2 linked regions of the Ciceribacter thiooxidans genome follow. The protein of the gene in region 1 binds, or shares a complex with, the protein of each later gene. Links are inferred from orthologs where the notes say so. Each region holds a gene or a part of one and is shown in the gene's direction. Other genes may lie near its edges.

The links.
Region 2: the proteins of pnp (region 1) and H4I97_RS09535 are in contact, whole or in part, in a cryo-EM structure (PDB 9QH0), measured with the Escherichia coli proteins. The link is inferred for Ciceribacter thiooxidans from one-to-one orthologs.

The regions. Positions count from the first base shown.
Region 1 is NZ_CP059896.1:3,414,047-3,429,036, forward strand. The notes cover bases 1,421-4,404. They hold pnp (polyribonucleotide nucleotidyltransferase), read left to right. Parts: upstream 1,421-1,832; coding sequence 1,833-3,977; downstream 3,978-4,404. Other genes in these bases: rpsO (30S ribosomal protein S15), read left to right, coding at 1,421-1,453; H4I97_RS16955 (class I SAM-dependent methyltransferase), read left to right, coding at 4,053-4,404. Also shown: 30S ribosome-binding factor RbfA, read left to right, coding at 1-95; tRNA pseudouridine(55) synthase TruB, read left to right, coding at 102-1,031; more of rpsO, read left to right, coding at 1,184-1,420; more of H4I97_RS16955, read left to right, coding at 4,405-5,069; enoyl-ACP reductase FabI, read right to left, coding at 5,162-5,968; fabB (beta-ketoacyl-ACP synthase I), read right to left, coding at 5,973-7,196; 3-hydroxyacyl-[acyl-carrier-protein] dehydratase FabA, read right to left, coding at 7,239-7,754; iron response transcriptional regulator IrrA, read left to right, coding at 8,057-8,476; H4I97_RS16980 (trimeric intracellular cation channel family protein), read right to left, coding at 8,495-9,133; H4I97_RS16985 (hypothetical protein), read left to right, coding at 9,231-9,704; H4I97_RS16990 (YdcF family protein), read right to left, coding at 9,718-10,503; H4I97_RS16995 (hypothetical protein), read left to right, coding at 10,635-10,829; H4I97_RS17005 (TIGR02300 family protein), read right to left, coding at 11,212-11,601; cmk ((d)CMP kinase), read left to right, coding at 11,949-12,608; rpsA (30S ribosomal protein S1), read left to right, coding at 12,752-14,458; H4I97_RS17020 (hypothetical protein), read right to left, coding at 14,543-14,908. UniProt on the Escherichia coli protein: Involved in mRNA degradation. Catalyzes the phosphorolysis of single-stranded polyribonucleotides processively in the 3'- to 5'-direction. Also involved, along with RNase II, in tRNA processing.
Region 2 is NZ_CP059896.1:1,972,911-1,988,246, forward strand. The notes cover bases 8,035-11,364. They hold H4I97_RS09535 (Rne/Rng family ribonuclease), read left to right. Parts: upstream 8,035-8,341; coding sequence 8,342-11,164; downstream 11,165-11,364. Other genes in these bases: H4I97_RS09540 (GNAT family N-acetyltransferase), read right to left, coding at 11,255-11,364. Outside these bases: H4I97_RS09505 (hypothetical protein), read left to right, coding at 1-408; H4I97_RS09510 (TetR/AcrR family transcriptional regulator C-terminal domain-containing protein), read right to left, coding at 440-1,093; H4I97_RS09515 (multidrug effflux MFS transporter), read left to right, coding at 1,254-2,468; H4I97_RS09525 (penicillin-binding protein 1A), read right to left, coding at 3,752-6,211; H4I97_RS09530 (N-acetylmuramoyl-L-alanine amidase), read right to left, coding at 6,484-7,680; more of H4I97_RS09540, read right to left, coding at 11,365-11,815; H4I97_RS09545 (pyridoxal phosphate-dependent aminotransferase), read right to left, coding at 11,912-13,069; H4I97_RS09550 (DsbA family protein), read left to right, coding at 13,270-14,031; aroQ (type II 3-dehydroquinate dehydratase), read left to right, coding at 14,162-14,599; accB (acetyl-CoA carboxylase biotin carboxyl carrier protein), read left to right, coding at 14,621-15,094; accC (acetyl-CoA carboxylase biotin carboxylase subunit), read left to right, coding at 15,100-15,336. UniProt on the Escherichia coli protein: Endoribonuclease that plays a central role in RNA processing and decay. Required for the maturation of 5S and 16S rRNAs and the majority of tRNAs. Also involved in the degradation of most mRNAs.

The DNA.
Region 1 (14,990 bases):
CCAGTTTCGACAACTACCAGAAGATCGATGCGCTGCTGCGCTCGCCCGAGGTCAGCCGCGACCTCGACGCCGACCGAGACGACGAACAAGAATAGAGACGCATGTCCAAACCACGCAAGCCAAAGGGCCGCCCCGTTTCGGGCTGGCTGATCCTCGACAAGCCCGCCGATTTCGGTTCAACGGAAGCGGTTTCCAAGATCAAGTGGTTGTTCAACGCCCAGAAGGCCGGCCACGCCGGCACGCTCGATCCGCTCGCCTCGGGCATGCTTCCGATCGCGCTCGGCGACGCGACAAAGACCGTCCCTTATGTCATGGACGGCCGGAAGATCTATGAATTCACCGTTACCTGGGGCGAAGAACGCTCCACCGACGATCTCGAAGGCGAGGCGACCCAAACATCGCCGGATCGGCCGACGGAGGAGGAGATACGGGCGCTGCTGCCACGGTATACCGGCGTTATTTCACAGGTGCCCCCGCAATTCTCGGCGATCAAGATCGCCGGCGAACGCGCCTATGACCTCGCCCGTGACGGAGAGACCGTCGACATTCCCTCGCGTGAGGTCGAGGTTCATCGCCTGACACTGCTCCGGTCCGAGAAGGACCATGCGCATTTCGAGGTGGAGTGCGGCAAGGGCACCTATGTCCGGTCCTTGGCCCGCGATTTCGGCCGCGACCTCGGTTGCTTTGGCCATATCTCGCTCCTTCGACGCACCTATGTCGCCCCGTTTTCCGAGGAGACCATGGTGCCTCTGGCGGACCTCGTCGCGCTGGAAAAGATCGAGGACCGCGACGAGCGGCTGGCGGCGCTGGACGAATTTTTGATCGATACCGGCGAAGCGCTCGCCGCCTTGCCGCAGATCAGGGTGAGCGACGATCAGGCGCATCGCCTTCGCATGGGCAATCCGATCATCCTGCGTGGTCGCGATGCGCCCGTTGCGGAACCGGAAGCCGTTGCGCTCGTCGCCGGAAAGCTTGTCGCGATCGGCGAGATTGCCGGTGGAGAGTTCCATCCGCGGCGGGTTTTCAGCTGAGACGGCGCTTTGCAATCAGCGCTTCCAATTTTGACCTGAATGGTTTATAGGCAGCGCCAGCATGGCGGTCCGTCCACCTGCTTTTCGTGGCCAATGCTGGACGACATCTCGGCATTTGGCGTCTTCTCTCCTGACATTGAAAGGATACTGCGATGTCGATTACTGCAGAGCGCAAGGCTGCCCTCATCAAGGAATACGCAACCGTCGAAGGCGACACCGGTTCTCCGGAAGTCCAGGTTGCGATCCTGACCGAGCGGATCAACAACCTGACGGAGCACTTCAAGGGCCACAAGAAGGATAACCATTCCCGCCGTGGCCTCTTGACGATGGTGTCGAGCCGCCGCTCGCTTCTTGACTACCTCAAGAAGAAGGACGAAGGCCGCTACACGAAGCTCATCACGAGCCTGGGCATTCGCCGCTAACGTGTTCCGGCGGACCTCCTTCCGGAGGTCCGCCGGCTTTCTATCGGGACATCTGTCCTGAAGGCTCTGCCGGAGCGAAAGCTCCCGGGCCGCAACATAGGGCGAGCCGGATGGGCCGGCGTCGCCAGAACCAACCGATGACCTGTCATGGGGCAGGATTGCCGGGTGCTTTTGCCAGGACGATCTGGCACGCGCAATGAGGCCTTGGCTTCGAGAGCGCGCGGGGCGTGATGGCGCGGAACCTCGTACCGCAGACGCCATGCTCCATCTGAAAAGCTTCCTGCTGTCTTGCCCGTGATACGTCAGCATTCCGCGCCGCGACGGCCTGTTTCGCAAGACGGAACATGAGCGCTGCGTCCCCGCGGAGAAGGAAAAGACAATGTTTGACATTCACAGCGTAGAAATCGAGTGGGCAGGCCGCCCGCTGAAGCTGGAAACCGGCAAGATCGCCCGTCAGGCCGACGGTGCCGTTCTCGCCACCTACGGCGAGACCGTCGTTCTCGCCACCGTCGTTTCGGCCAAGGCGCCGAAGGCGGGCCAGGACTTCTTCCCGCTCACCGTTAACTACCAGGAAAAAACCTACGCCGCCGGCAAGATCCCGGGTGGCTACTTCAAGCGCGAAGGTCGTCCGTCGGAAAATGAAACGCTGGTTTCGCGCCTGATCGACCGTCCGATCCGCCCGCTGTTCCCGGAAGGCTACAAGAACGACACCCAGGTCGTCGTCACAGTCATCCAGCACGACCTTGAAAACAATCCGGACATCCTGTCGATGGTTGCCACCTCGGCGGCCCTGACGCTCTCCGGCGTCCCCTTCATGGGTCCGGTCGGCGGCGCCCGCGTCGGTTACATCAACGGCGAATACGTGCTGAACCCGCACCTCGACGAGATGGATGAATCGAGCCTCGACCTCGTCGTCGCCGGGACCTCGGACGCCGTTCTCATGGTCGAATCCGAAGCCAAGGAATTGCCGGAAGACGTCATGCTCGGCGCGGTCATGTTCGGTCACCGCGGCTTCCAGCCGGTCATCGATGCGATCATCAAGCTCGCCGAAGTTGCCGCAAAGGAGCCGCGCGAATTCGAACCGGAAGATCATTCCGCTCTCGAGACCGAAATGCTTTCGATCGCCGAAGCTGAACTGCGTGACGCCTACAAGATCACGCAGAAGGCCGAGCGCTACGCCGCTGTCGACGCCGTCAAGGCCAAGGTGAAGGCACACTTCTTCCCCGAAGGTGAAGAGCCGAAGTATTCGAACGAAGTCATCGGCGCCGTCTTCAAGCACCTGCAGGCGAAGATCGTTCGCTGGAACATCCTCGACACCAAGAGCCGCATCGACGGCCGTGATCTGGAAACGGTTCGCGCCATCGTATCGGAAGTCGGCATCCTGCCGCGCACGCATGGTTCGGCGCTCTTCACGCGCGGCGAGACTCAGGCGATCGTCGTTGCCACGCTCGGCACCGGCGAAGACGAGCAGTATGTCGACTCGCTGACCGGCATGTACAAGGAACGCTTCCTGCTGCACTACAACTTCCCGCCCTACTCTGTCGGTGAAACGGGCCGCATGGGCTCCCCGGGTCGTCGCGAAATCGGTCACGGCAAGCTCGCATGGCGCGCCATTCGTCCGATGCTGCCGACCGCCGAACAGTTCCCCTACACGCTGCGCGTGGTTTCCGAGATCACAGAATCGAACGGTTCCTCCTCGATGGCGACCGTCTGCGGCACTTCGCTCGCTCTCATGGACGCCGGTGTTCCGCTGGCGAAGCCCGTTGCCGGTATCGCCATGGGCCTGATCCTGGAAGGCGAGCGCTTTGCCGTTCTCTCCGACATTCTCGGTGACGAAGACCACCTCGGCGACATGGACTTCAAGGTTGCCGGCACGACCGACGGCATCACCTCGCTGCAGATGGACATCAAGATCGCCGGCATCACCGAAGAGATCATGAAGGTCGCACTCGGTCAGGCACAGGGTGGTCGCAAGCACATCCTCGGCGAGATGGCCAAGGCCATCACCGAGAGCCGCGGCCAGCTCGGCGAATTCGCACCGCGCATCGAGGTGATGAACATCCCGGTCGACAAGATCCGCGAAGTCATCGGTTCGGGTGGCAAGGTTATCCGCGAAATCGTCGAAAAGACCGGCGCCAAGATCAACATCGAAGACGACGGCACCGTCAAGATCGCCTCGTCCTCCGGCAAGGAGATCGAGGCCGCCCGCAAGTGGATCCACTCCATCGTGGCAGAGCCGGAAGTCGGTGCGGTCTATGAAGGCACGGTCGTCAAGACCGCGGACTTCGGCGCATTCGTCAACTTCTTCGGCGCACGTGACGGTCTCGTCCATATTTCGCAGCTCGCTTCCGAGCGCGTCGCAAAGACCACGGACGTCGTCAAGGAAGGCGACAAGGTCTGGGTCAAGCTCATGGGCTTCGACGAACGCGGCAAGGTCCGCCTGTCGATGAAGGCCGTTGACCAGGCGACCGGCAAGGAAATCGTTGCCGAGAAGAAGAAGGACGAAGGCGAGGCTGCTGAATAAGCACGCTTTGTTCCCAAACCGAGGCGCGGGAGAAATTCCGCGCCTTTTTTGTTCGTCGAGAGAGAAGACCGAGCCATGAGCCGCGATACCCTGAAGACACTGTTCCACCCGTTCGCTTCCAATGTGTTGGCGATGCCGCAGGCGGGAGAGCGCTTTCTCTTCCTCGGGGCCGAAGCCGGCATCGCCACACCGAAAGGCTTCGAGGCAACGCTCGTCGCCGTGCAGGGGTTGCGTCCCGCCTTTCTGCAGCTGGAGGCCGCCGGCGCCGCGCCGCTGCCGCTGCCCGAGGGAGATGGCTATGACGGAACTCTGGTTCTTTGCGGCAAGCATCGCGGTGAGAACGAGAACCGTGTTGCCGAGGCCTTGAAGCGCACAAAGACCGGCGGTCTCGTGGTTGTGGCGGGCGGCAAGGAAGACGGGATTCAACCGCTGCGCAAACGTCTTGATGCTCTCGGCCTCGCCGTGGAGCACATGCCAAAATATCACGGTGTCGCGCTGTGGTTCGAAGTGCCTGAAGGTCGCTCAGCGGCGGTCAGCGCGCTCGAAGCTGCCCAGGTGACCGTCGACGACCGTTTTCAAACCGTCGCCGGCATGTTTTCCCACGATCGCATCGATGCCGGTTCTGAACTGCTCGCCGGACGCCTGCCGGAAAACTTCGACGGCAACGCCGCCGATCTGGGCGCCGGTTGGGGCTATCTCTCCGTCATGCTCGCAGAACGCTCACCACGGGTGAACCGTATCGACCTCTTCGAGGCCGATTACCAGGCACTCGAATGCGCAAAGGCCAACATGGCCGCGAACTGTCCAGGCGTCACTGCACGCTTCTTCTGGCAGGATCTCGCGCGTGAACCGATCAAGGAGAAATACGACCTGGTCATCATGAACCCGCCCTTCCACGAGGGGCACGCCGCAGAACCATCGCTCGGCAAGGCGTTGATCACCGCCGCCAGTCAGGCGCTGCGTGGCGGCGGGATGCTGATGCTCGTCGCCAACCGCGGTCTTCCCTACGAGACGACGCTCGGCGAGAACTTCCGCGAACATGGAGAGACCTGTCGCAACGCTCGCTTCAAGGTCCTGTGGGCCAAGAAATAGAGAGTGCCTCTCTCTGAGTTGCCTAGAAATGACAAGAGCCCGGCGCTGATGATCAGCGCCGGGCTTTCTTATGCTCTAACTCTACGGAAAGTTTACTCCGTATCGGCCTTGTTCAGAAACTCGACCGTTGGCATCGACGTGATATTATAGCCGGAGTCGACGTAATGAATCTCTCCGGTCACGCCACGCGACAAATCGGACAGGAGGTAGAGCGCGGAACCGCCGACGTCCTCGATCGTCACCGTCCGACGAAGCGGCGAGTTCTTCTGCTGCCACGAAAGCATGGCTCGCGCATCGGCGATCCCGGCACCGGCAAGTGTCCGGATAGGGCCGGCGGAGATGGCGTTGACGCGGATACCGCGCGAACCATAATCTCCGGCGAGATAGCGCACGGACGCCTCCAGCGCCGCCTTGGCGACGCCCATGACGTTGTAGTTCGGCATGATGCGAACCGAACCACCATAGGTCAGCGTCAGCATCGATCCGCCGTCCGACATGATCTCGGCAGCGCGCTTGGCAATCTCCGTGAACGAGAAGCAGGAAATGACCATGGTGCGGACGAAGTTTTCACGCGAGGTGTCCGCGTAAAGCCCTTTCAGCTCGTTCTTGTCGGAGAAGCCGATCGCGTGAACGACGAAATCCAGCTTTCCCCAGCGTTCCTTCAGGGCGGCTATGACTGCGTCTACGGAAGTGAGATCTTCCACATCGCAAGGCAAAAGGAAATCCGAACCAAGTTCGGCAGCAAGCGGCTTCACCCGTTTGCCCAGTGCTTCGCCCTGATAGGTAAAAGCGAGTTCCGCACCGGCACCGGCAAGCGCCTTGGCGATACCCCAGGCGATAGAGTGGTTGTTCGCGACACCCATGATAAGGCCGCGTTTTCCCTGCATAGAGGCAATCATTCCGTTATCCATTGTAACGCTGGAACACGAGCGTGGCGTTGGTGCCACCGAAGCCGAAGGAGTTCGACAGAACTGTGTCGATCTTGGCGTTGTCGATCCGCTTGCGGACGATCGGGACGCCGTCGAATTCCGGGTCCAGCTCGCTGATGTGCGCGCTCTCGCCGATAAAGCGTTCCTGCATCATCAGCAGGCCGTAGATCGACTCCTGGACGCCGGCGGCGCCGAGCGAATGGCCGGTCAGGGATTTGGTTGACTGAACATGAGGGATCTTCGTCCCGAACACTTCACGAATCGCGCCGATTTCCTTCGAGTCACCCACCGGGGTCGACGTGCCGTGGGTGTTGATGTAGTCGACCTCGCCCTTCACCGTCGAGAGTGCCTGCCGCATGCAGCGGATGGCACCTTCACCCGACGGCGCGACCATGTCGTAGCCATCCGAGGTCGCTCCGTAACCGACGATTTCGGCGTAGATCCTGGCGCCACGGGCCTTGGCGTGTTCCAGCTCTTCAAGCACGAGAACACCCGCCCCGCCGGCGATGACGAAACCGTCGCGCGAGGCGTCATAGGCACGCGATGCGCTGGCGGGCGTGTCGTTGAACTTCGAAGACATCGCGCCCATGGCGTCGAAGAGGTCCGACATGGTCCAGTCGAGATCTTCGTGGCCGCCGGCGAACATCACGTCCTGCTTGCCCCACTGGATCATTTCTGCTGCGTTGCCGATGCAATGCGCCGACGTCGAGCAAGCTGACGAGATCGAGTAGTTCACCCCATGAATCTTGAACCAGGTGGCGAGCGTTGCCGAAGCGGTCGAGGACATGGCCTTCGGCACGGCGAAGGGGCCAATGCGCTTCGGGCTGTTGTTCTGGCGGGTGATGTCGGCCGCCTCGACGATCGTGCGGGTGGAGGGACCGCCCGAACCCATGATAATGCCGGTGCGTTCGTTACCGCTGATGTCGGACTCGTCCAAACCCGAGTCGGCGATCGCCTGCTTCATCGCGACGTGGTTCCATGCTCCCCCCTGGGAGAGAAAGCGCATGGCGCGACGGTCGACGAGGTCGGTCGGATCCAGTGTAGGCTTTCCCCAGACCTGGCAACGAAAACCGTACTCGGCAAAGTCGGGAGAGAAGGAGATTCCGGACTTCGCATTGCGCAGGGATTCCGTAACCTCTGCGGCATCGTTCCCGATGGAAGAAACGACACCCAGACCCGTAACAACTACCCTTCTCATCTCAACAGACCTTCTCGTTATCACAATTCAACGTGCCTGAGATCAGGCCGTCTTATCCTTCGACAAACCTACGCGAAGGTCGGTCGCCTGGTAAATGACCTCGCCATCCGCCTTCAGCCAGCCATCGGCGGTCCCCAGCACGAGGCGACCACGCATGACCCGCTTGAAGTCAATACCGTATTCCAGAAGCTTGGTGTGCGGGCGGACCATACCCTTGAACTTCACCTCACCGGTGGAGAGCGCCATGCCGCGGCCTTCCTCGCCCAGCCAGCCGAGGAAAAAGCCGGTCAGCTGCCACATGCCGTCGAGACCGAGGCAGCCGGGCATGATCGGATTGCCCTGGAAGTGGCACGGAAAATACCAGTCGTCCGGATGGACGTCGTATTCCGCGCGAATGTAACCCTTGTCGAACGCACCGCCGGTCTCGGAGATGTCGGTGATGCGGTGAACCATCAGCATCGGCGGCAGGGGGAGTTGCGCGTTGCCGGGGCCGAAAAGCTCGCCACGACCGCAGGACAGGATTTCTTCGTAATTGTAGCTGGATTGTCTCGGTTTCATTCTTCTTCGTCGTCCCCAGGCTTGCGCGAATGTTGGACCCATAGAGCAAGATAGGGACAAAATGAAGTCCCACAATGGCCACGGCCCGCCATCTGGCGGCCCAGGTCTCGCCTCAAGCCGCATATTTCAAAGGTGGCCATACAGGAAGCATCGCGACGCGACCAGAGTCAATTGGAGGAAAATCCAGCATTTCCGGCGTTTTGCCACTGTCCACCTGCACTGAAGTATTGAAAGCCCCACGCTTAGAAGTTATATCGCTAGTCGAGAAGACCAGCATTCGAGTAGAACCGGAGAGCAACTCCATGATGGCAGAACGCCTCAAGGAAACGGAAGCGAGATTGCGTCGCTCTGGGCTTCGCCCCACGCGCCAGCGCATTGCGCTCGCCAGTCTGCTCTTCGCCAAGGGTGATCGCCACCTGACGGTCGAGGAATTGCATGAAGAAGCTCTTGCAGCAGACGTTCCCGTCTCTCTTGCGACCGTTTACAACACCCTGCACCAGTTCACGGAAGCCGGGCTGATCCGCGTGCTCGCTGTCGAGAGCGCGAAGACCTACTTCGACACCAATATTTCCGACCACCACCACTTTTTCGTCGAAGGCGAGAACGAGGTTCTCGACATACCGGTGAGCAATATCGTGATCGACAACCTCCCGGAACCTCCCGAGGGGCTGGAGATCAGTCATGTTGACGTGGTCATTCGGCTGCGGCAAAAAAGCGCGTAGTCCGCAAACCGGCCTCCATCATCTCAACACATCCTCCGGCGACCTGCCCGGCCGCGGCTTGTAGCGTGGAAATGCCCAGCCGAAACGCAGGGCACCGCCGCGAATCGCGAACGCCGAGAGAGCGCCGGCCCCGGACGCCACGAAGACGGGTGCTCCGGCGACCGTCGCACCTGTAAATACGCAGGCGCCGACAAGACCTGCCGTGACGTAGATTTCGGGGCGAAGCAGAACCGAGGGTTCTCCCGCGATGATGTCGCGCAAGATGCCGCCCGCCGCAGCGGTCAGGGTACCGGTGACGACCGCGACGGTCGGCGAGCCGGAGGCGGCGAGACCCTTGGCTGCGCCCATGACGCAGTAAGCCGAAAGGCCGATGGCGTCGAGCCAGATCAGTAAGCGGTAGCGCGATTCGAAAAGGTGTGCGGTGAAGAAGACCAAAGCGCCGATCGACACACATACCAGGATGTATCCCGGATCGATCACCCAGAAGACCGGAAGGCTCCCGAGCACGACATCCCGCAACGTGCCTCCCCCGATGCCCGTTACCGCGGCGAGGAACAGGAACCCGATCACATCGAGTTCCTTGCGTGACGCTGACAGTGCACCGGTTGCAGCGAACACGGCCACGCCCGCGTAGTCAAGAAAACCGAGCAACGTCATCCGGTGCCTTTCTGAGTCTCACCGCGAGTCAGGGCGGCGCAAGCCAAGAGTATCATCATGCCGGTCGACTAACCTCCCACTGGTTCGGACGATCGCCGTGAAACGACTTCTGCTCGCCATCTTGCAAACTGCGCTTCTGCTTGGCGCGCCTTTTGCTGCTACCGCCCAGCAGAGTCTCGTCAGTGACCCCGAGATCTACGAGAAAGACCACTTTCGTTCACAATGCAAGGTCGCAGAATTCGACCAGAACTTCATCCGGCGGCTGGACATCAACAACGACGGCATCATTGATGCTATTTCCGATCATGGCGCGTACACCTGTGATGGTGAACGCGGACCTGCCTGCAACGAGGACGGCTGCCCGCACAATTTCTACGTCCAGGTCAGGGAGGGCGGATACCTGCTGATTGCAACCGCCCAAGTCTACGGTTACGACTTCATAAAGCGGTTCGGCAACATGGTCTTTGTCTTCAGGATGCATCCACGTTTCTGCGAGCGAACCGACAATGCCCCATGCGAGATGACTGTCCGGGTGCGCGGAACGAAGTTCGTAACGATCAGCAGGAAATAGCCACGCGAAGCGTTCACGGCAGCACCGATGCCGTTCGTCCGGACAGATAGTAGGCGAAGAGACCAATCCACTCGCGCATTGCGGTAGCCGTTTGCTGGGCGTTGAGCGTCGGCTGGGTGAAATCGAGCCGCAGGGTGGCGCGTCCGCTCGTTCGATAGTCGGTCGGCCACGGCGTCAGCTCGATGCCCGCCTTGCGAAACAGTGCAAGGGCCCGCGGCATGTGGAAGGCGGAGGTGATGAGCAGACACTGCTGCAACGCAGGGTCGGCCAGCAATTGGTTGCTGTTGGCGACATTTTCGAACGTCGTTCGCGAGGAGGTCTCGCTGACCAAACGACTCTCACTGATGCCGAATCGGGAAAAAAACCGCCTGGCGGCGACAGCGTCACCCTCATACGTACCGCTAAAGGAGCCGTCGCCTCCCGACACCAGGATACGCGACTGCGGAAACTTCAAGGCAAGGCGCAATGCTTCAATAAATCGGTCGGCCGCCTGGTTGAGATCAGTGCCACCCCGAACGGTAGTCACCTCGGTTTCGAAGGCACCGCCCAGAACGACCATGCAGCTGACCTGCGCAGGATCCTGCTCCGGTCGCGGGACATGTGCTTCGAGCCTCTGCAGGGCCACAGTTCCAGCGGAGGTATAGAGGGTGACGAAGAGAATCGTCAGAGCCGTACCGAGAAAAATGAGTGCCACGCGCGGGCGGCGGACCGCGGTGCAGGCAGTGCCGACGAGACCGGCAAGGAAAGCAAGCGACAGTGGCTGGGCGACGATCCAGAAGAGCTTCGAAAACAAAAACATCGATCTGTTACTCGTGTGCTGTTGGCAAAACGCAAATACAGGAAAGGCTCAATAAGCCTCGCTCAAGATAGCAAAGCGAAAATAGCCTGAATAAAGCGATTCAGATATGAAAGCAGCGGTCCGGAGATTCGATGCGCTTCGCAATAGACATTCTCGATGAAGCTGGGAACAATCGAATTTATGTCGGGATCCCGCTCGGCATCGACGAAGGCAAACTCCGCGTCCAACTGAAGGACCGCGAGGCCCGGTTCGACGTGGCACGCATCACAGACTGGTGCCAGATCGACAGAAGTCAAAGCGAAGGCAGAGGAGAGCTCCTCGGCTAGCCGACGAAGAGTCGACTGTTCGCGCGCTTGCCGTTTTCTCGTCCCCCTACTCAACGCCAAAGAGGAATGGCTACGCATTGCTGTCCGGCTTTACGCGAGCGCACTCGACAACCAGCACTCGGCGCCAATCTTCAGTCAACTTATGGAGAAAGGGGAATTTGGTGGAGCTAAGCGGGATCGAACCGCTGACCTCTTGCATGCCATGCAAGCGCTCTCCCAGCTGAGCTATAGCCCCATCGAGGGTCCGGCATTTACCGGTTCCGGGAACCCATCGGGCTTCGCTTCCCGGCAGGTGGCGGCTTATTACTTCCGGATTCGGAAGATGGCAAGCCGAAAAATGATCGGCCCGGAAACTTTTCTCTCCGGGCCGGGAACCCCATGATCAGACGTCGTCGTCGTCGCCGGCTACACCGATGATGCCGGTCACGTCCTCGTCGTCGTCGTCATCGTCTGCTTCGAGGAAGGTATCATCATCGTCGTCATCGCCGAGTTCGACGTCGTCATCGCCGAGATCCGGCAGATCATCGCCCGAACTGGCGTCGTCAGCATCTTCGAGCGAAACCAGCTCGACATCCGTATTTTCGGTATCGACTTCCGCTACTTCCTCCTCCTCGGCCTTCTCCATGATCGAGGCAACCGAGGTTTCTTCGAAGTACGACAACGGCCAGGATTTGCCGGTGTAAGGGGATACGATCGGATCCTTGTTCAGATCGTAGAATTTCTTGCCGGTGTCGGGGCAAGTGCGCTTAGTTCCAAGTTCTGCTTTCGCCACTGTCAAAGCCTCTTGAATTCCTGAAGAATAATGGCATTCGTCGCCAATCCGGCATTCAACCGGTCAAACTGTTAGCCGGTCCCCATAATCGTTGCAGTCTCTCCTGTCAAAGGCAATCTTCGCCGGCAGGTTTCCCGCATTTCCACGCGGCAGGGATGACCGTTCGCGCCAGATATGGTAACGACCCGCCGTTTTGCCAATTCAGCCGCCGTATACGTAGTATGGACCGCGCGGGCGCGACTGCCGAAAGCTGCAAAGGATATCGGGACAGAAGCTGTCTTTCCCGATTTTATTCATCTGACGACGAACCGGAGCGCGAGGACCGAGGCGCTCGAAAGTGAGCCCCCATGACTGCCTCCTTCACCATAGCCATCGACGGTCCGGCTGCCGCCGGCAAAGGAACGTTATCCCGGCTGCTCGCGACACACTACGGCTTCCATCATCTGGACACGGGCCTCACCTATCGCGCAACGGCAAAGGCGCTTCTCGACGCCGGGCTACCGTTGGACGACGAGAGCGTTGCGGAAACAACAGCACGCGGGCTGGACCTTTCCTGCCTCGATCGGGCTACCCTCGCCCGACACGAGATCGGCGAAGCTGCCTCCAAGATCGCAGTCATGCCGCGGGTTCGCCGTGCGCTCGTCGAGGCGCAACGGCGCTTTGCAGCCAAGTTGCCCGGCACCGTGCTCGACGGGCGGGACATCGGCACAGTCGTATGCCCGAACGCACCGGTGAAACTCTACGTTACGGCCTCGCCCGAGGTGCGTGCCAAGCGCCGCTTTGACGAGATCGTAGCCGGCGGAACCTCGGCGATCTTCGACGACGTTTTCGCCGATGTGAAGAAGCGCGACGAGCGCGACATGGGACGCGCCGATAGCCCGCTGCGGCCCGCCGAGGATGCGCACTTGCTTGACACCTCGGAAATGAGTATAGAAGCGGCGTTTCAGGCTGCCAGGGACATCATTGACGACGCCCTGACGCAAGAACACAGATCTGGAAGCCGGTGAGCCGGCCCCATATATGACGGAATTCGCCGACATCGACGTCCCCGCGCCGGATAGCCCCAAGAGGGCGGACGAGATGTATGGCAAGTGCAACGCTAACCCCCGGCGCAGACCCGTGCCCCCATGCGGCACGATTAGGAGATTTCATGTCTGTTTCTACCCCCACGCGGGAGGACTTTGCCGCCCTCCTCGAAGAATCCTTTGCCAAGACCGATCTTGCCGAAGGCTATGTTGCCAAGGGCATCATCACGGCAATCGAGAAGGACGTCGCGATCGTCGACGTCGGTCTGAAGGTTGAAGGTCGCGTTCCGCTCAAGGAATTCGGCGCTCGCGCCAAGGACGGCTCGCTGAAGGTCGGCGACGAAGTTGAAGTCTACGTCGAGCGCATCGAGAACGCTCTCGGTGAAGCCGTTCTTTCGCGCGAAAAGGCTCGTCGCGAAGAAAGCTGGATCAAGCTCGAAGCCAAGTTCGAAGCTGGCGAGCGCGTTGAAGGCGTCATCTTCAACCAGGTCAAGGGTGGCTTCACGGTCGACCTCGACGGCGCCGTTGCCTTCCTGCCGCGTTCGCAGGTCGACATCCGTCCGATCCGCGACGTGACCCCGCTGATGCACAACCCGCAGCCCTTCGAAATCCTCAAGATGGACAAGCGTCGCGGCAACATCGTCGTTTCGCGCCGTACAGTTCTCGAAGAATCGCGTGCCGAGCAGCGTTCTGAAATCGTTCAGAACCTCGAAGAAGGCCAGGTTGTTGACGGCGTCGTCAAGAACATCACCGATTACGGTGCGTTCGTTGACCTCGGCGGCATCGACGGCCTGCTGCACGTCACCGACATGGCCTGGCGCCGCGTCAACCATCCTTCGGAAATCCTGTCCATCGGCCAGTCGGTCAAGGTTCAGATCATCCGCATCAACCAGGAAACCCACCGCATCTCGCTCGGCATGAAGCAGCTCGAAGCGGATCCGTGGGACGGCATTGCCGCCAAGTATCCGGTCGGCAAGAAGATCACCGGCACCGTCACAAACATCACCGACTACGGTGCGTTCGTCGAGCTGGAACCGGGCATCGAAGGCCTCATCCATATCTCCGAAATGTCCTGGACCAAGAAGAACGTTCACCCCGGCAAGATCCTGTCCACGAGCCAGGAAGTCGACGTTGTCGTTCTCGAAGTCGATCCGTCCAAGCGCCGTATCTCGCTCGGCCTCAAGCAGACGCTGGAAAACCCGTGGCAGGCGTTTGCCTACAGCCACCCGGCCGGCACTGAAGTCGAAGGCGAAGTCAAGAACAAGACCGAGTTCGGCCTGTTCATCGGCCTCGAAGGCGACGTCGACGGCATGGTTCACCTGTCGGACCTCGACTGGAACCGTCCGGGCGAACAGGTCATCGAAGAGTACAACAAGGGTGATGTCGTCAAGGCTGTCGTTCTCGACGTCGATGTCGAGAAGGAACGCATCTCGCTCGGCATCAAGCAGCTCGGCCGCGACTCGGTTGGCGAAGCCGCCGCTTCCGGCGACCTGCGCAAGAACGCCGTCGTTTCCTGCGAAGTCATCGGCATCAATGATGGCGGTATCGAAGTGAAGCTCGTCAACCACGAGGACATCACTTCCTTCATCCGTCGTGCCGATCTCTCCCGCGACCGTGACGAACAGCGTCCGGAGCGTTTCTCGGTTGGTCAGGTTGTCGACGCTCGCGTCACCAACTTCTCCAAGAAGGATCGCAAGGTCATGCTGTCGATCAAGGCTCTCGAGATCGCAGAAGAAAAGGAAGCCGTCGCTCAGTTCGGTTCGTCTGACTCCGGCGCTTCGCTCGGCGACATTCTCGGCGCGGCGCTCAAGAACCGCGGCAACGCCGAATAAGCGCTCACTGCGTCACGACAACAATAACCCGTCGGTCGAAAGACCGGCGGGTTTTCTTTTGCCGAATCGCGGAAAGCCGCCCTTTCAGGCCAGCGTCGACATGGTGAGATAATGCGTCAGCACTGTTTCGCCACCGAAGGCTGATATCGGCTCGGCGATTGCGGCGGCGTCGACATTCTTATGGACGTCATCTTCGCCCTCGCCCTCTTCCTCCTGTCCGGAAGTCTGCCCTGAACCGGGGCGCCCCTCGGAACCGTCTTCGCGCGGTCCGTGGTCGCCTCCACCGTGCTCCTCGCCTTGGCTGCGCTTCCTCGTCTGTTCAGTGGGGGTAACGTCGTCCTCAAAGAGAAGGTAGCCGAAAAAGGGGAAGGCCGGGTTATCCCGTAGGGCGGTTGCCGCAGGCAGTCGCCCTTCCGTCGAGCCTGAAGGCAGTACCGGTGTGTCTCCCATTGGCGCTGGCTGCGACCGGACTTCTCTAGCCTCATTACCGGCGGTCTCGTGACTGAATGGTGCTGCTGGCGTGGATGCCCCC
Region 2 (15,336 bases), 1.4 Mb from region 1 along the record:
GTCAGCACCGGTTTCTGGGAGGAGGTCGGCGGTGAGCCGAGCGGAAAGACCGAAGCCAAGAGTACGACCGGCACAGACGACACCGCTGCGGAAGCAACAACGCGCCACGGCTATTACAAGCTCGTCGCCATCCGCCAGCCGGACCGAACGGCCAAGGTCTATCTCCAGCAGATCGCGCTTGACGAGACCGGCCCGCAGGTGGTCGAGAGCGTCGAACTCGAAGAGTTCACGGCGATCAAACCCTATGTCACCGACATCCGGCCGGAGGATTCGACCGGTATCAGTCGGCAGCCCGGGCTCTTTGCCACCGTCTACCTGAAAACCGATCCGGCAGCGACCGAACCAGAAAGCTGGACGGTGCTGATCGACGAGTTCGGTGAGATCAAGATCGAGAAGGCAACGAACTGACCGGCGACACAGGGCGGCAGAAGCTTCCCTCTCAATGCTTTCCGAATGCCCTGAGGAAAGTTCGGACGGCATTACGTGCGAGCCCGTCCAGCTCGCTTTCGGCGATCGGCAGGCCGAGTTGGAGGTCGGCGCGCACGTCACTCATGACGAGTGCCATGAACTGGCGCGCCGCGAGCGACGGATCATCAAGCTGGAGATAGCCGCCGTGGGCGAGCTGCGCGAATCGGGCGGCGAGCGCGGGATATTTGCGTCCCGGACCGTATTCCCGCCAGCTCGTGAACAGCTCCGGATGCCGCGCGCCCTCGAGCGACAGGATACGGAAGAGCCAGCGTCCGCAGTCCTCGCAGATCGCCACCTTCAGCAGCCGCTTGGCGAAGGCGGCGAGATCCGTCTCGATGTCCTTCGGCGTGTCGGGGAAGCTGTCGAGAACGGCGAAAAAGCGGGCGCTGGAGCGCTGCGTGACGTCCTCCACGACCGCCTTGAAAACCTTATCCTTGTCGCCGATCTGGTTGTAGACGGTCTGGCGGGACACCCTGGCGCGGGCGGCGATGGCGTCGATGCTCGCGCTCGAATAGCCGCTGTCGGCGAAGATCGCCGCCGCCGCGTCGATGATTGCGGCGCGCTTGCCCGGTGCGCCGGCGCGGTGACCGTCCGATGATTTTCGATGATCCGTAATCTGATCCATGCCTCACCATAAAGGGGCTTGACGAATTGGACAATTGTGTCCAATAATTTATACATCATAGTCACCGCTCGGCATAGGCCGACGCGTCTCATTCATTCATTCCGCATCAGATTCAACCTCCTCGCGGCCCGCCTGCCGCGGAGCAACGAAGGTTTTTTCCATGCAACAGCAAAACATCAAGGCATCCCTTCCGGTCGTCCTCGGCCTGCTCACTGCCATCGGCCTATTCGCGATCGACATGTATCTTCCTGCCCTCCCCGAGATCGGCGAAGGGCTGCATGCCGGCAGCGGCGCAGTGCAAGCGAGCCTCGTCTCATTCTTCGTCGCCATGGCCCTCTCGCAGCTCGTCTACGGCCCGGTCTCCGACATGATCGGCCGCAAGAAGCCACTTTATTTCGGCCTTTCGCTCTTCTCCATCGGGGCGATCGGCTGCGCACTTTCCCCCACGATCGAATGGCTGGTCGCATTCCGCGCGCTCCAGGGCGTCGGTGCCTGCGCCGGCGCCGTCATCTGCCGCGCCATCGTCCGCGACCTCTTCACCGGTGTCGCGGCGGCCCAGCTCATGTCACGCCTGTTGCTGGTCTTCAGCGTGTCGCCGATCCTGGCGCCGCTCGCCGGCAGCGCCGTGACGCTCGCGGCAAGCTGGCGCGCGATCTTCTGGGTGATGGTTCTCGCCGCCGCACTCGGCGCGGTGCTCGTCACACTGCTGCTTCCCGAAACCCGCTCGGAGGAAGCCCGCAGCCAGAGCAGCTTCGGCAGCGCCCTTGCCTCTTACGGAACGCTTCTGCGCGATCCCTATTACCTCGGGCTCGTCCTCATCGCGTCCTTCGGTATGGCGAGCTACATGATCTACGTCGCCAACTCGTCCTTCGTGCTGATCGAGCACTACGGGCTCTCGCCCAGCCTCTACAGCGTCGTGTTCTCGATGAACGCCGTCTCCTTCATCGGGGCATCGCAGATGAACGGCCGGCTGTCGCGCCGGTTCGGCCTCAGACGACTGATCCGCTTCGCGGTTGCCGGCTTTGCGCTCGCCTCGACAATGCTTTTCGTGGCCTTCGCCTCCGGCTTCGGCAGCCTGCCCGTCCTCTCCGCACTGCTCTTCGTCGCCTACGGTTTCCTCGGCATGGTCATTCCGACGTCGGCGGTGCTCGCTCTCGAAAGTCACGGGCGGATCGCCGGCACCGCCTCGGCGCTCATGGGGACGCTGCAGTTCGTCACCGCATCGAGTGTGATCGGGGTCGCAAGCCTGTTTTTTGACGGCACGGCCATGCCGATGGTGGCGACCATTGCGGCCTGCTCGCTGATGGTGCTCTTCCTTGCCGCACTGACATTGCGGCCGGCGGCGGCAGCCGAGACGGCAGAGGAACGCCTCTGAAACACAAAAGCGGCGGGATTTTCGTCCCGCCGCCTCGCCATTTCTGCAATCTTCCGGAAGTCAGTCGATGTCCGCGACCTCGACGTCGGCGCCACCCGAGATGCGATGGGCCAGTGCCGCCTCCATGAACTCGTTGACGTCGCCGTTCAGAACGCTGTCCGGATCGGTGCTCTCGACGCCGGTTCTCAGATCCTTCACCAGCTGGTACGGCTGCAGCACGTAAGAGCGGATCTGGTGCCCCCAGCCGATCTCGGTCTTCGACGCGGCTTCGGCGTTCGCCGCTTCTTCCCGCTTCTTCAGTTCCGCCTCGTAAAGACGGGCACGCAGCATGTCCCAGGCCTTGGCGCGGTTCTTGTGCTGCGAGCGTTCCTGCTGGCAGGCAACGACGATGCCGCTCGGAATATGGGTGATGCGCACCGCCGAGTCGGTAGTGTTGACGTGCTGTCCGCCGGCACCCGACGAGCGGTAGGTATCGATGCGGCAATCGCTCTCGTTGATGTCGATCTGGATCGAGTCGTCGACCACCGGATAGACCCAGACGGACGAGAAGGACGTGTGGCGTCGCGCGTTCGAATCATAGGGCGAGATGCGCACCAGCCGGTGCACGCCGGATTCGGTCTTCAGCCAGCCGTAGGCGTTATGCCCCTTGACGTGGATCGTCGCCGACTTGATGCCGGCTTCTTCACCTTCGTGCACTTCCAGAACCTCGACCTTGAAGCCCTGCTTCTCGGCCCAGCGGATGTACATGCGCAGCAGCATGTTCGCCCAGTCCTGGCTCTCCGTGCCGCCGGCGCCGGAATGGACTTCGAGGTAGGTGTCGTTGCCGTCAGCTTCGCCCGAGAGCATTGCTTCGACCTGCAGCCGTCCGGCCTCAGTCTTCAGCGCCTTCAGGGCGTTTTCGGCCTCGGTCACGATCTCCTGATCGCCCTCTTCCTCACCCATTTCGATGAGTTCAACGTTGTCGGTGAGCTGCCGCTCCAGCGCCTTCACGCCGCTGATGCTGTCATCGAGCTGCTGGCGCTCGCGCATAAGCTTTTGTGCTTCGGAGGCATCGTTCCAGAGGTTTGGGTCCTCTGCCTTGTTGTTCAACCAGTCCAGTCGTCTTATCGCCTGGTCCCAGTCAAAGATGCCTCCTCAGCAGGCTTATGGCCTGCTTGATTTCGTCGACGACGTTCTCGATTTCCGTACGCATGTGCTTGCTATTTCACCTCGCTGAAAAGGAGCCCCGTGCATAGTGGCGGTCGCCGCTCCTGTAAAGGGGCGGCAAGCACGCGTCCAGCATCTTAGAAGAGACCGCCCGAGCCGGAGGTTACGGCCTCGTTCGCCTGCGGCGACGTGCGCAGGATTTCCTCCGGAGCCATGTAGTTTTCCATGCCTATGACCGAGAAACTGTCGGCCGGACCGGTGCCGGGCTTGAAGGCCTCAATGATGGTATCCGGCTCGCCCTGCACCGCCGCCATACCGGTCTTGCGGTTGATCGCGATCAGGCTCATGCCTTCCGGAATGTGGAACTTGCCCGGCGGCGTTCCGGCGACGGCCGCCTGCATGAAATCGTTGAAGATCGGGGCGGACAGCGAGCCACCGGTCGCACCACGGCCGAGCGGCGCCGGATTGTCGTAGCCAACATAGAGACCCGCAACGAGATCGGGGGTGTAGCCGACGAACCACGCATCCTTCTCGTCATTGGTGGTACCGGTCTTGCCGGCGACGGGGCGGTCGAGCTTGACCTTGCCGGCTGCCGTGCCGCGCGTAATCACCCCTTCCATGATCGAGGTGATCTGGTAGGCGGTCATCGGATCGAGCACCTGTTCGCGATTGTCGACGACCGCCGGCTCTTCCTGATTGTTCCAGCCGTCGGCATTGCAGCCTTCGCAGACCCGTTCTTCGTGGCGGAAGATCGTCTTGCCGTAGCGGTCCTGGATGCGGTCGATGAGCGTCGGCTTGATCTGCTTGCCGCCGTTGGCGAGCACGGCATAGGCCGAGACCAGCCGCAGCACCGTCGTTTCTCCCGAGCCGAGGGACATCGCCAGAACCGGGTTCATCTTGTCATAGATGCCGAAGCGTTCAGCGTATTCCGCGACGATATTCATGCCCATGTCGTTGGCAAGGCGCACCGTCATCTGGTTACGCGACTTCTCGATGCCGAGCCTGAGCGTCGAAGGACCGGCCGAACCACCGCCATAGTTCTGGGGGCGCCAGACCTGGCCGCCCTGCACGATCTCGATCGGCGCGTCCATGATGACCGAAGCGGGGGTATAGCCGTTATCGAGCGCCGCTGCATAGACGAACGGCTTGAAGGACGAGCCGGGCTGGCGCATCGCCTGGGTGGCGCGGTTGAATTCGGACTGTGCATAGGAGAAGCCGCCGACCATCGCGAGGACACGGCCGGTATGCGGGTCCATTGCGACGAGGCCACCTTGAACCTTCGGCGGCTGGCGCAGGCGGTAGCGATCCTTCTGCCCTTCTCCTCCGAGCGGTTCGACGAAGACGACATCACCGGGTTTCAGCACGCCTTCGGGAGACTTCGCAGTCTTGCGGTCACCGCTGGCGGAGCGATAGGCCCAGTCCATGTCCTCGGCCAGGATCTTGCCCGTCCCGCGCTCGGCCGCCACCTTGCCGCCTGCCTCGGTCGCCGGCTGCAGGCCGATATCGACGCGGTCGCTGGAGACGGCGAGGACGACGGCCAGCTTCCATTCCGGAACGTCGCTCAGGCCGGCCACTTTTGCGAGCGGCGTGCCCCAGTCACCGGAAACGTCGATCTGGCTCACCGGCCCCCGATAGCCGCGGCGCTCGTCATAGGTGATCAGGCCCTTTTGCAGGGCCTTGCGCGCGGCGATCTGCATCTTTGGATCGAGGGACGTGCGGACCGACAGCCCGCCTTCATAGAGTGACTTGTCGCCGTAGCGTTCGATGATCTGGCGACGGACCTCTTCGGCGAAGTAGTCCGAGGCGAAGAGGTGGGCACCGGTGCGGCGCAGGGTGACGCCGAGCGGCTGCTTCTTCGCCTCCGCGCCGTCCTCCTTCGAAACGAAGCCGTTCTCCACCATGCGATCGATGACCCAGTTGCGGCGCTCGAGCGCGGCGTTGGGGTGGCGGAACGGATGATAGTTGGAGGGTCCCTTCGGGAGCGACGCGAGATAGGCGGCCTCGGCGATGGTGAGTTCAGTCACCGACTTGTCGAAATAGGTGAGCGCGGCACCGGCGATACCGTAGGCGTTCATGCCGAAGAATATCTCGTTGAGGTAGAGTTCGAGAATCTTGTCCTTCGAATAGGCCTGTTCGATGCGGAAGGACAGGATCGCTTCCTTCACCTTGCGGTCGATCGTCTGGTCCGACGTCAGCAGGAAGTTCTTGGCGACCTGCTGGGTGATGGTCGAAGCACCGACCGGACGCCGGCCGGACCCGAAATTCTGCAGGTTGACGAGAATCGCGCGGCCGAGACCATAGATGTCGACGCCGGGGTGATTGTAGAAATTCTTGTCTTCGGCCGACAGAAAAGCGGCCTTCACGCGGTCCGGGACTGCTTGGATCGGCAGGAACAGCCGGCGCTCGCGCGCATATTCCGCCATCAGCGAGCCGTCATCGGCGTGGATGCGGGTAGCGACCGGAGGTTCGTAGCTCGACAGGACGGCGAAATCCGGCAAATCCCTCGTGAGGTTGGTCAGATAGATCGCGACCACCACCGCGACGGCGAGCGCAAGCACGGAGGCAAGTCCGAAGAAGTATCCAATCAGTCTGATCATAATCGAGCTACCGGCGTTCGCTTTCGGTTCGGCGCGCAATGGCAAACATCGCACATGTCGTCGCGTTTTGCACGTCAAGCGCCTATTGGCAAGACTTCGGGGACGGCCAGGCGACGTTGCGGCTACGCTCCTCGATGCCTCTCCGGAGTAAAGGCGCGATTGTGAGGAAAATAGGGCCGGTCATCGCTTGTCCGCATTCGTTCCATAAGGCTGGCGGCAAAATCCACCTCCGCCTCGATGGTGTCGCGCATCGCCTGTCGCGAACGCTCGCATCACCCACCGTTCGCAAGCACCGGCTCGCGGTAGCGCCTGATCGCGGCGGTCAGCAGTTCGGCGATCTTCTCGCGCCAGCTTTCGTCGAGCAGTACCTTCTCATCGTCCTTGTTCGACAGAAACCCGAGCTCGAGCAGGATCGACGGGACGTCGTGGGCCTGCAGGACACGGAAACCGGCGAAGCGGTGCGGATTGTTGATCAGCGCGACCTGCCCGTCGAAGGAAGACACGACTTGCTCCGCCATCGCCACGGAAAACGCCTGGGTTTCGCGCCGGGTGAAATCGAGGAGGATGTCGGTGACCTCGGCCGGCTCGGCGGCGAGATCGACACCGCCGATGGCGTCGGCGAGGTTTTCCCGCTCGGCCAGCTCGGCCGCCATCTTGTCGGAGGCCTTGTCGGAGATCGTGTAGACGGTTGCGCCGCGGATGTTGTCCTGTCGCAGTTTGTCGGCGTGAAGCGAGACGAAGAGGTTCGCATGGTGCTGGCGCGCGATCGTCACCCGCTCCGACAGCGACAGGAACTCGTCGCCCTCGCGAGTCAGAAAGGCAAAGATTCCCGGCTCCCTCGCAAGGCGTCGCTGCAACGCCTTGGCGAAGGCGAGCGTGATGTCCTTCTCCGGCGTCTTGGTTTCGCTGGCGATCGCGCCATTGTCGATACCGCCGTGACCGGCGTCGATGGCTATCACGAAGGTGTTGCCGGGCACCGGGCTCGACGTTCCGGGCCGATCTCCGCGTGCCGCCGCATCGGAGGCCGGCACGTCGACAACTACCCTTCCGCCGCTCCAGGCCTGGCGCTTGACGAGGTCGTCGAAGACTCCCCTCTTCACCATTTCGGCATCCAGCACCAGGCGAAAACCCTTGCCGGCCTCGTCGGCCTGGACTTCAGCAAGTGCGAGCTGCGCAGGACGTTCGGTCGTCAGCACGATTCGTGCGGACCGGGCGCCGACCGCACCGTAACGGACGTCTTTGAAAAGCCCGCGCGCCTTCAAGTCCTCCACGGGGAAAGCAAACGCCGTGGCGGGCAGATCGACGACGATGCGATCTGGCTTTTCCAGGTAGCGGACTTCAAAGACGGGCTTGCGATCGAGATCGAGCACGATTCGCGTCCGCGCGCGGTCGCCGGCAATTCTCGCGGCATAGGCGAGCACCGGCGGCTCCCGATCTTCGTCGGCGGCCGGCGCCCTTTCCGGTATCATCAGCGACAGCAGCGCCACCATCAGGAAGCCGAGCAACCACGCACTACGGCGCGACCACGGCCGACCGATTCCAGACTGATGCAACACTTGCCCCTTTCAACGATATCACCGAGCCCGCCGCGGCCCGCCCGCACGGGAGAATCACACCGGCGCGCTAAACACCACTAATCCATGGGTATTATGGCACAAATGGGTTTTCCCTTGCTATTGCGGTGGAGAAAACATACAACGCAACCGAGGGATAGAGATGCCCACGGGATAGAATCATCGCCGCGGCTGCCAACCACAATCAGGTTTGGCGCCAGCTTGCCGGACATTCATCCACCGTATCTGCAGCTTTGTCCTGAAACTGGATCACAAGCCGGCACTCGGCCGGTTTCATCTACTGGTGGGCAACCACCAAGCGCTCTTTGCGAGCATTCATCGGGCCCAAGGGCCTATGGCATTGTCGTTTTTGTTCGGTCTTTGATGTCGTTGCAGCAGGTAGTCAGAAACATCAGCGGATTTGGAGCGCCCGGCGCCCCGGAAGCTGTTCAGTTGCTGCTCGCTCACCCCACCGGACGAAGACATCTATATCCGGCGCATCCCCAAGATATCTCTCGCCCGTTCAAGCAGCGTGCGACTCGATCTTGCCGAGAAGGCGCCGAGGAGCACAGCTTACATGGCAGACAAAATGCTTATCGACGCGTCTCACGAGGAAGAGACGCGCGTTGTCGTCGTTCGTGGTAACCGGATAGAAGAATTCGATTTCGAGTCCCAGCATAAGAAACAGATCAGGGGCAATATCTATCTGGCAAAGGTGACGCGGGTCGAGCCCTCGTTGCAGGCTGCCTTTGTCGATTACGGCGGCAATCGCCACGGTTTCCTGGCCTTCGCCGAAATCCATCCCGATTACTACCAGATCCCGCTTGCAGACCGCCAGGCGCTGCTGAGCGCCGAGGCCGAGGAGCACCGCCACGCCGACGACGGCGACGCGGAAAACGAAGCGCCCGTCGCGGCACAGGCGGCAGAAGCCGCCTCCCCGGCTGAAGATAGCGAACCCGTTGCCGAACCCGCGCCGACCGAGGATGCCCCGGTCGAAGCCGCCGAGGAGCCGGCCGCCAAGCCGAAGGCGCGGCGCGCCCGCAAGCCGCGCAGCAAGAAGGCCGCAGACGCGGCTGCCGAGCAGGCGGACGAAGCCGGAACGCAGGCGACGGACGAAGACGGCGGCGACGAAGGCGGGAAGACCATGGCCGCCATGGTCGACATGGACGAAATCTCCGAAGAGGCCGGCGGTCGCCGGGGCCGCGATGACGATTTCGACGATGACGACGACGATCATGTCGAAGAAAAGGAAGAAATCGAATCCGTCGGCGCCGAGGACGCGATGGAAGAGGTTCCGGACCGCGTCGTTCGCAAGCCGCGCAAGCAGTACCGCATCCAGGAAGTCATCAAGCGCCGGCAGATCCTGCTGGTGCAGGTCGCCAAGGAAGAGCGCGGCAACAAGGGCGCGGCTCTCACCACCTATCTTTCGCTTGCAGGCCGCTATTCGGTGCTGATGCCGAACACGGCGCGCGGCGGCGGCATCTCCCGCAAGATCACCAATCCGGCCGACCGCAAGCGGCTGAAGGAAATCGCCCGCGGCCTCGAAGTGCCGCAGGGCATGGGCGTCATCCTGCGTACCGCCGGTGCAAACCGCACCAAGGTCGAGATCAAGCGCGACTTCGAATACCTGATGCGCCTTTGGGAGAACGTCCGGACGCTGACGCTGAATTCGACGGCGCCGTGCCTCGTCTACGAGGAAGGCTCGCTCATCAAGCGCTCGATCCGTGACCTCTACAACAAGGATATCAGCGAGATCGTCGTTGCCGGCGAAGATGGCTATCGTGAAGCGAAAGACTTCATGAAGATGCTGATGCCGAGCCACGCCAAGGTGGTCCAGCCTTATCGCGACATCCACCCGATCTTCTCGCGTTCCGGCATCGAGGCCCAACTCGACCGCATGCTGCAGCCGCAGGTAACGCTGAAATCCGGCGGCTACATCATCATCAACCAGACCGAAGCGCTGGTGGCGATCGACGTCAACTCCGGCCGCTCGACGCGCGAACACTCGATCGAAGACACCGCGCTGCAGACGAACCTCGAAGCGGCGGAGGAAGTCGCACGCCAGCTTCGCCTGCGCGACCTCGCCGGCCTGATCGTCATCGACTTCATCGACATGGAAGAAAAGCGCAACAACCGCGCCGTCGAGAAGAAGCTGAAGGATTGCCTGAAGAACGACCGTGCCCGCATCCAGGTCGGCCGGATCTCGCATTTCGGCCTTCTGGAAATGTCGCGCCAGCGCATCCGCGCCTCGGTTCTCGAATCAACGACGCAGCTCTGCCCGCATTGCGGCGGCACGGGCCTCATCCGCTCGCAGTCCTCTGTTGCGCTGCACGTCCTGCGTGGCATCGAAGAGTTCCTGCTGAAGAGCACGACGCACGACATCACCGTGCGCACGACGCCGGAAACGGCGCTCTACCTGCTGAATCACAAGCGCGGGACGATCGTCGACTACGAACGCCGTTTCGGCGTGTCGATCGTGATCGACTCCGACGACACCGTCGGATCGCAGCACTTCGCCATCGACCGCGGCGAGCCGGTCCTGAACCCGGTCAAGATCGAAAGCCTGATGCCGGTAATCTCCGAGCCCGAAGAGGAGGAAGAGATCTACATCGAGCCGGAAGAAGAGGATGAAGACGAAACCGTTGAAACCTCAGCCGCGCCGCAAGCAAGCTCCGGCGACGAGCAGCAAGGACGCAAGCGCAAGCGTCGTCGGCGCCGGCGTGGTCGCAACGGAAACGGTAACGGCGAGGCCTCCTCTGCATCCGCGGACAATGGCGCCGATGAGGATGAAGACGAGGATGAAGGCGAAGAGGAAGGCAGCGTAGCCGCCTCTGCCGGAGCCGACGAGACGTCCGAAGAAGGCCAGAAGCGCAAGCGCCGCCGTCGTGGCAAGCGCGGCGGACGACGCAGCCGTCCGGGCGAAGAAGGTGCAGCGGACGCCGCGGCTGAAGGTGACGAGACCGACACCGCGGAAGACGAGGCGGAAGGTGCGGAAACCGCAGCCGAAGTGATCGAGGCGATCGCCGAAGAAACGGTGGCCGAAGAGCCATCCGCTATGGCGGCCATCGAATCGGCGGAAGAACCGGTAGCCCGCAAGCCGCGCCGTACCCGCAAGGCAAAGGTCGCCGTTTCGCCGGTTGAGGAACCGATCATCGCCGAAGAGGCGCCGCCGGTCGAACCCGAGGTTGCCGAGAAGAGCGCGACGCTCGCCGAGGAACCGGTCGCCGAGGAAACCGTGATGGAAGAGGCCGCGGAACCGGCAAAGCCCGCCCGTGCCAATCGCCAGTCGAATGTCACCACGTCCGAGCCGGTCGTCACGTCGGTAAAATCGACCACGCCGGAAGCCGAAGGTGACAAACCCAAGAAGGGTGGCTGGTGGCAGAAGCGCGGCTTCTTCTGAGACCGCCTCCGACATCTGAACACGCGATGGCCGCCCCTCGGGCGGCCGTTTTGCATTCGTGCTTCCCCTGGCGCCAGTCCCAGGCAGGCGTCAGGGAAGCGGTCTGCGGCGCGACATCAGAAGAGCCCTGTTACCGGCGACCGTCGCCTCCCCTTGCACGACGAAGCCGCACCGCGCGGCGAGGCGGATGGAGCGCCCGTGTGCGGGATCGAAGATGGCGGCAATTCTGTCGCCAATGAAATTGGCGTCCGCCCATCGGAGAACCGCCGTCATTGCTTCAGTCGCGATTCCCTGCCCCTGAGCCTCAGGCGCAAGAAGCCAGCCCGCCTCCGGAATGCGGTCGAGCGAAGGAGTCATCGCGCGCTTGAAATCAGCAAAGCCCAGTTCACCCAGATATTCGCCCGTGTGACGGTCCTCGATCGCCCAATAGCCGAAGCCGAGAAGACGCCAGTGCCCCACATAGCGCAGCAGTCGCGCCCAGCTTTCCTGCCTCGTCGAGGGTTTCGCGCTGATGTAGCGGACAACGTTCTCATCGGCCCACATGCGCGCCAGCGCGTCGAGGTCGGAAACACGGTGCCCGCGCAGTCGCGTGCGCTCCGTCAGCAGTTCCGGAGCCTCGAACGACGGCTGTCTCACCCACGAAATAGTCATCAGCACCTCCCGCCTTGTCGACAGATCCAATCCAGACGTTAGAGCCTGACTTGGCCTATGACGGCAAGAGATCAAAGGCGAACTTGTCGCCGGGCGCTATTTCAGCCAGCGCTCGATGCGGTCGAGCGCCTCGACCATTTCCGCCATCGTTCCGGCATAGGAAAAGCGCATGGCGCGATGCCCCTCCACCGGATCGAAGTCCAGGCCGGGCGTCGCCGCGACGTCGATCGCCGAGAGCATTTCTCGGGCGAAGGTCATGCTGTCGTTGGTGTGACGGCTGACGTCGACATAAGCGTAGAACGCTCCGTCCATCGGCGACAGCAACGGAAGCCCGAGCCTCGGCAACCGCTCCATGAGATAATCGCGATTGGCACGGCAACTCGCCTTGTAGTGCTCCAGTTCCTCACCGGCCGTGAGCGCCGCCACCGCCGCGATCTGGGAGAGTTCCGGGGCGGAGATGTAGAGGCTTTGCGCCAGGCATTCGAGCGGGCGCACGAGCTCCGGCGGAACCACCATCCAGCCGATGCGCCAACCGGTCATGCAGTAGTATTTCGAGAAGGAGTTGATGATCACCGAGCGGTCGCCGATCTCCAGCGCGCTCGCCTCGTCGCCGGAGAAGGTCAGGCCGTGGTAGATCTCGTCGGAGATCAGGTTGATCCCCTCGCCCTCGCAATAGCGCGCGAGCTCTGCAAGCTGCGCCTTGCCCGTCACCGTTCCGGTCGGATTGGCGGGGCTGGCGAGCAGAACGCCCTTCAGCCGGAGCCCGGCTTCGCGCTGCGCCTCTTCGAGGCTCTCGGGTGTCAGGGTGAAGTGCGTTGCGGCGTTGACCGGCACCTCGACGACCGTCAACCCGAGCGCCTTGAGGATATTGCGATAGGCCGGGTATCCGGGTCTGGCGATCGCCACGGCGTCGCCCGCATCGAAGAGGCCGAGAAAGGCGAGATTGAAGGCCGCCGACGAGCCCGTCGTGACGATGACCCGTTCGGCGTCGACGGTAACCCCGTGTCGCTGCTGGTAGTAGTCGGCGAGCGCCTGGCGCAATTCTCCGGTGCCGAGCGCGTCCGTGTAGCCGATCCGGCCATGTTCGAGCGCGGCCCGCGCCGCCGCAAGCGCCGCCTGTGGGGCCGGGTGTCCGGGCTGGCCGACCGCCATGGAAATGACCGGCTGCCCCGCCTGCCGGCGCCGAGTGGCTTCGGCCAGCACATCCATGGCGTGAAACGGTTCGACGGCACTGCGTTTGGAAATGGTGACCACTGTCAATTCTCTCGCTTCTGCTGGGGCGCCTGACATTTGCCGTATTATTGCTGTGTTCACAATGGCGAGATTGGCGCGGAGGGGCCATTTTTCGACCTTCCATTCCGCGTTCCAGACACTACATTGATCCCGAATCCAATCGGTTCCGGCGGAGCCAGCCGGCTGTCGGCTACCTGCCGGCGACCCTTACGAGGAATGACATGCCCCTGACGTTCAAACATCTCGCCGTTGCGGCTCTCGCTCTCCTGCCCGCAGCACTGCCGACAACGGTGAATGCGCTCGACGACCAGCAGAAGAAAGAATTCGGCGAGTTCATCAAGGAATACCTGATCGCGAACCCCGAGATCATGCTCGACGTGCAAGACGCGCTCGAAAAGAAGCAGCAGGAGGCACGTCAGCAGCAGGCCTCGGCCGCGGTCGAAACCAACAAGGAAGCGCTCTTTGCCTCGAAGTACGATCTCTCTCTCGGCAATCCGCAGGGCGACATCACGATCGTCGAGTTCTTCGACTACAATTGTGGCTACTGCAAGCGCGCCCTTTCCGACATGGACAGCATCATCGCCGGCGACAAGAACGTTCGCTTCGTGCTGAAGGAATTCCCGATCCTCGGGCCGGATTCAGAAGCCGCGCACAAGGTCTCGGACGCCTTCCGGAAGATCGCGCCGGAAAAATACGGCGAGTTCCACCGCGCGCTGCTCGGCGGCGAGGGCCGCGCCAATGAGGCGCGCGCGCTCGAAGTCGCCGCCTCGCTCGGTGTCGAAGAGGCCGATATCCGCAAGAAGATGGCCGAGAGCCCGAACGACGAATCCGTCCACGAGGCCTATCAGCTCGCCACCAGCCTCGGCATCACCGGCACCCCCTCCTACATCGTCGGCAATGAAGCCGTATTCGGGGCCATCGGCTCGAAGGCGATCGAAGAGAAGGTCGCGAACGTCCGCAGCTGCGGCCGCACCGCCTGCTGAGTGCCGGAGAAGCGTCTCAACCCCTCTCTCCCCCGCAAAGTCGGGGGAACTCAGGCGTCTGGCCCGCAGGGGGCTTTCCCTTGCGGGCCTCTCAGTCTATAGGAGGCGCTTGAAGAGAGACGGACCCCTCATGAGCAAAACGATCTTTGTGCTGAACGGCCCCAATCTGAATATGCTCGGCAAGCGCGAGCCCGGAATCTATGGCGGCAAGACCCTCGTCGATATCGAGGCCGACTGCAAGGAAGCGGGTGACGCGCTCGGCTTCCATGTCGACTTCCGCCAGAGCAATCACGAGGGCAAGCTCGTCGACTGGCTGCATGAGGCCAATGACGTCGCGGTCGGCGTTGCGATCAATCCCGGCGCCTACGGACACACCTCCATTGCCATGCACGACGCGATCCGCGCGATTTCCGTTCCGGTCGTCGAAGTGCACATATCCAATATCCACGCGCGGGAAGAATTCCGCCACAAGTCGATGATCGCACCGGCCGCCAAGGGCATGATCTGCGGCTTCGGCCCCCACAGCTACATCCTGGCGCTGCATGCGCTGAAAAACATCACGCAATAACAAGAATATAGGACCTCACCCATGGCTGAAAAGAAATCGGGAATCGATCAGGCGCTGATCCGTGACCTCGCGAACATCCTCAACGAGACCGATCTGACCGAGATCGAAGTCGAACAGGACGACCTGAGAATCCGCGTCTCGCGCTCCGGTCCGCAGATGGTCGCCATGCAGCAGGCCCCGGCCTACCAGTTTCCCGCGGCCGCCCCTGCCCCGGTTGCCGCCGCTGCTCCGGCAGCCGCTGCCGAGCCGGCACGCAATCTCTCGAATGCGGTCACCGCCCCGATGGTCGGCACCGCCTATCTCTCCCCCGCCCCGGGCGCTCGTCCCTTTGTCGAGGTCGGTTCGATCGTCAAGGAAGGTCAGACGGTTCTCATCATCGAAGCGATGAAGACGATGAACCAGATCCCGGCCCCGCGTTCCGGCAAGGTCGTGGAAATTCTGATCGAGGACGCCCGGCCCGTCGAGTACGGCGAGCCCATGCTGATCATCGAGTGAGGCCCATGAGCGGTATTTCGAAGATCCTGATTGCCAATCGCGGCGAAATCGCCCTTCGCGTCCTGCGCGCCTGCAAGGAGCTCGGCATCGCCACGGTGGCCGTTCACTCGACGGCGGATGCCGACGCGATGCATGTCCGGCTCGCCGACGAGAGCGTCTGCATCGGCCCGCCGCCGTCGCGCGAAAGCTACCTCAACATCCACCAGATCGTCGCTGCCTGCGAGATTACCGGCGCCGACGCC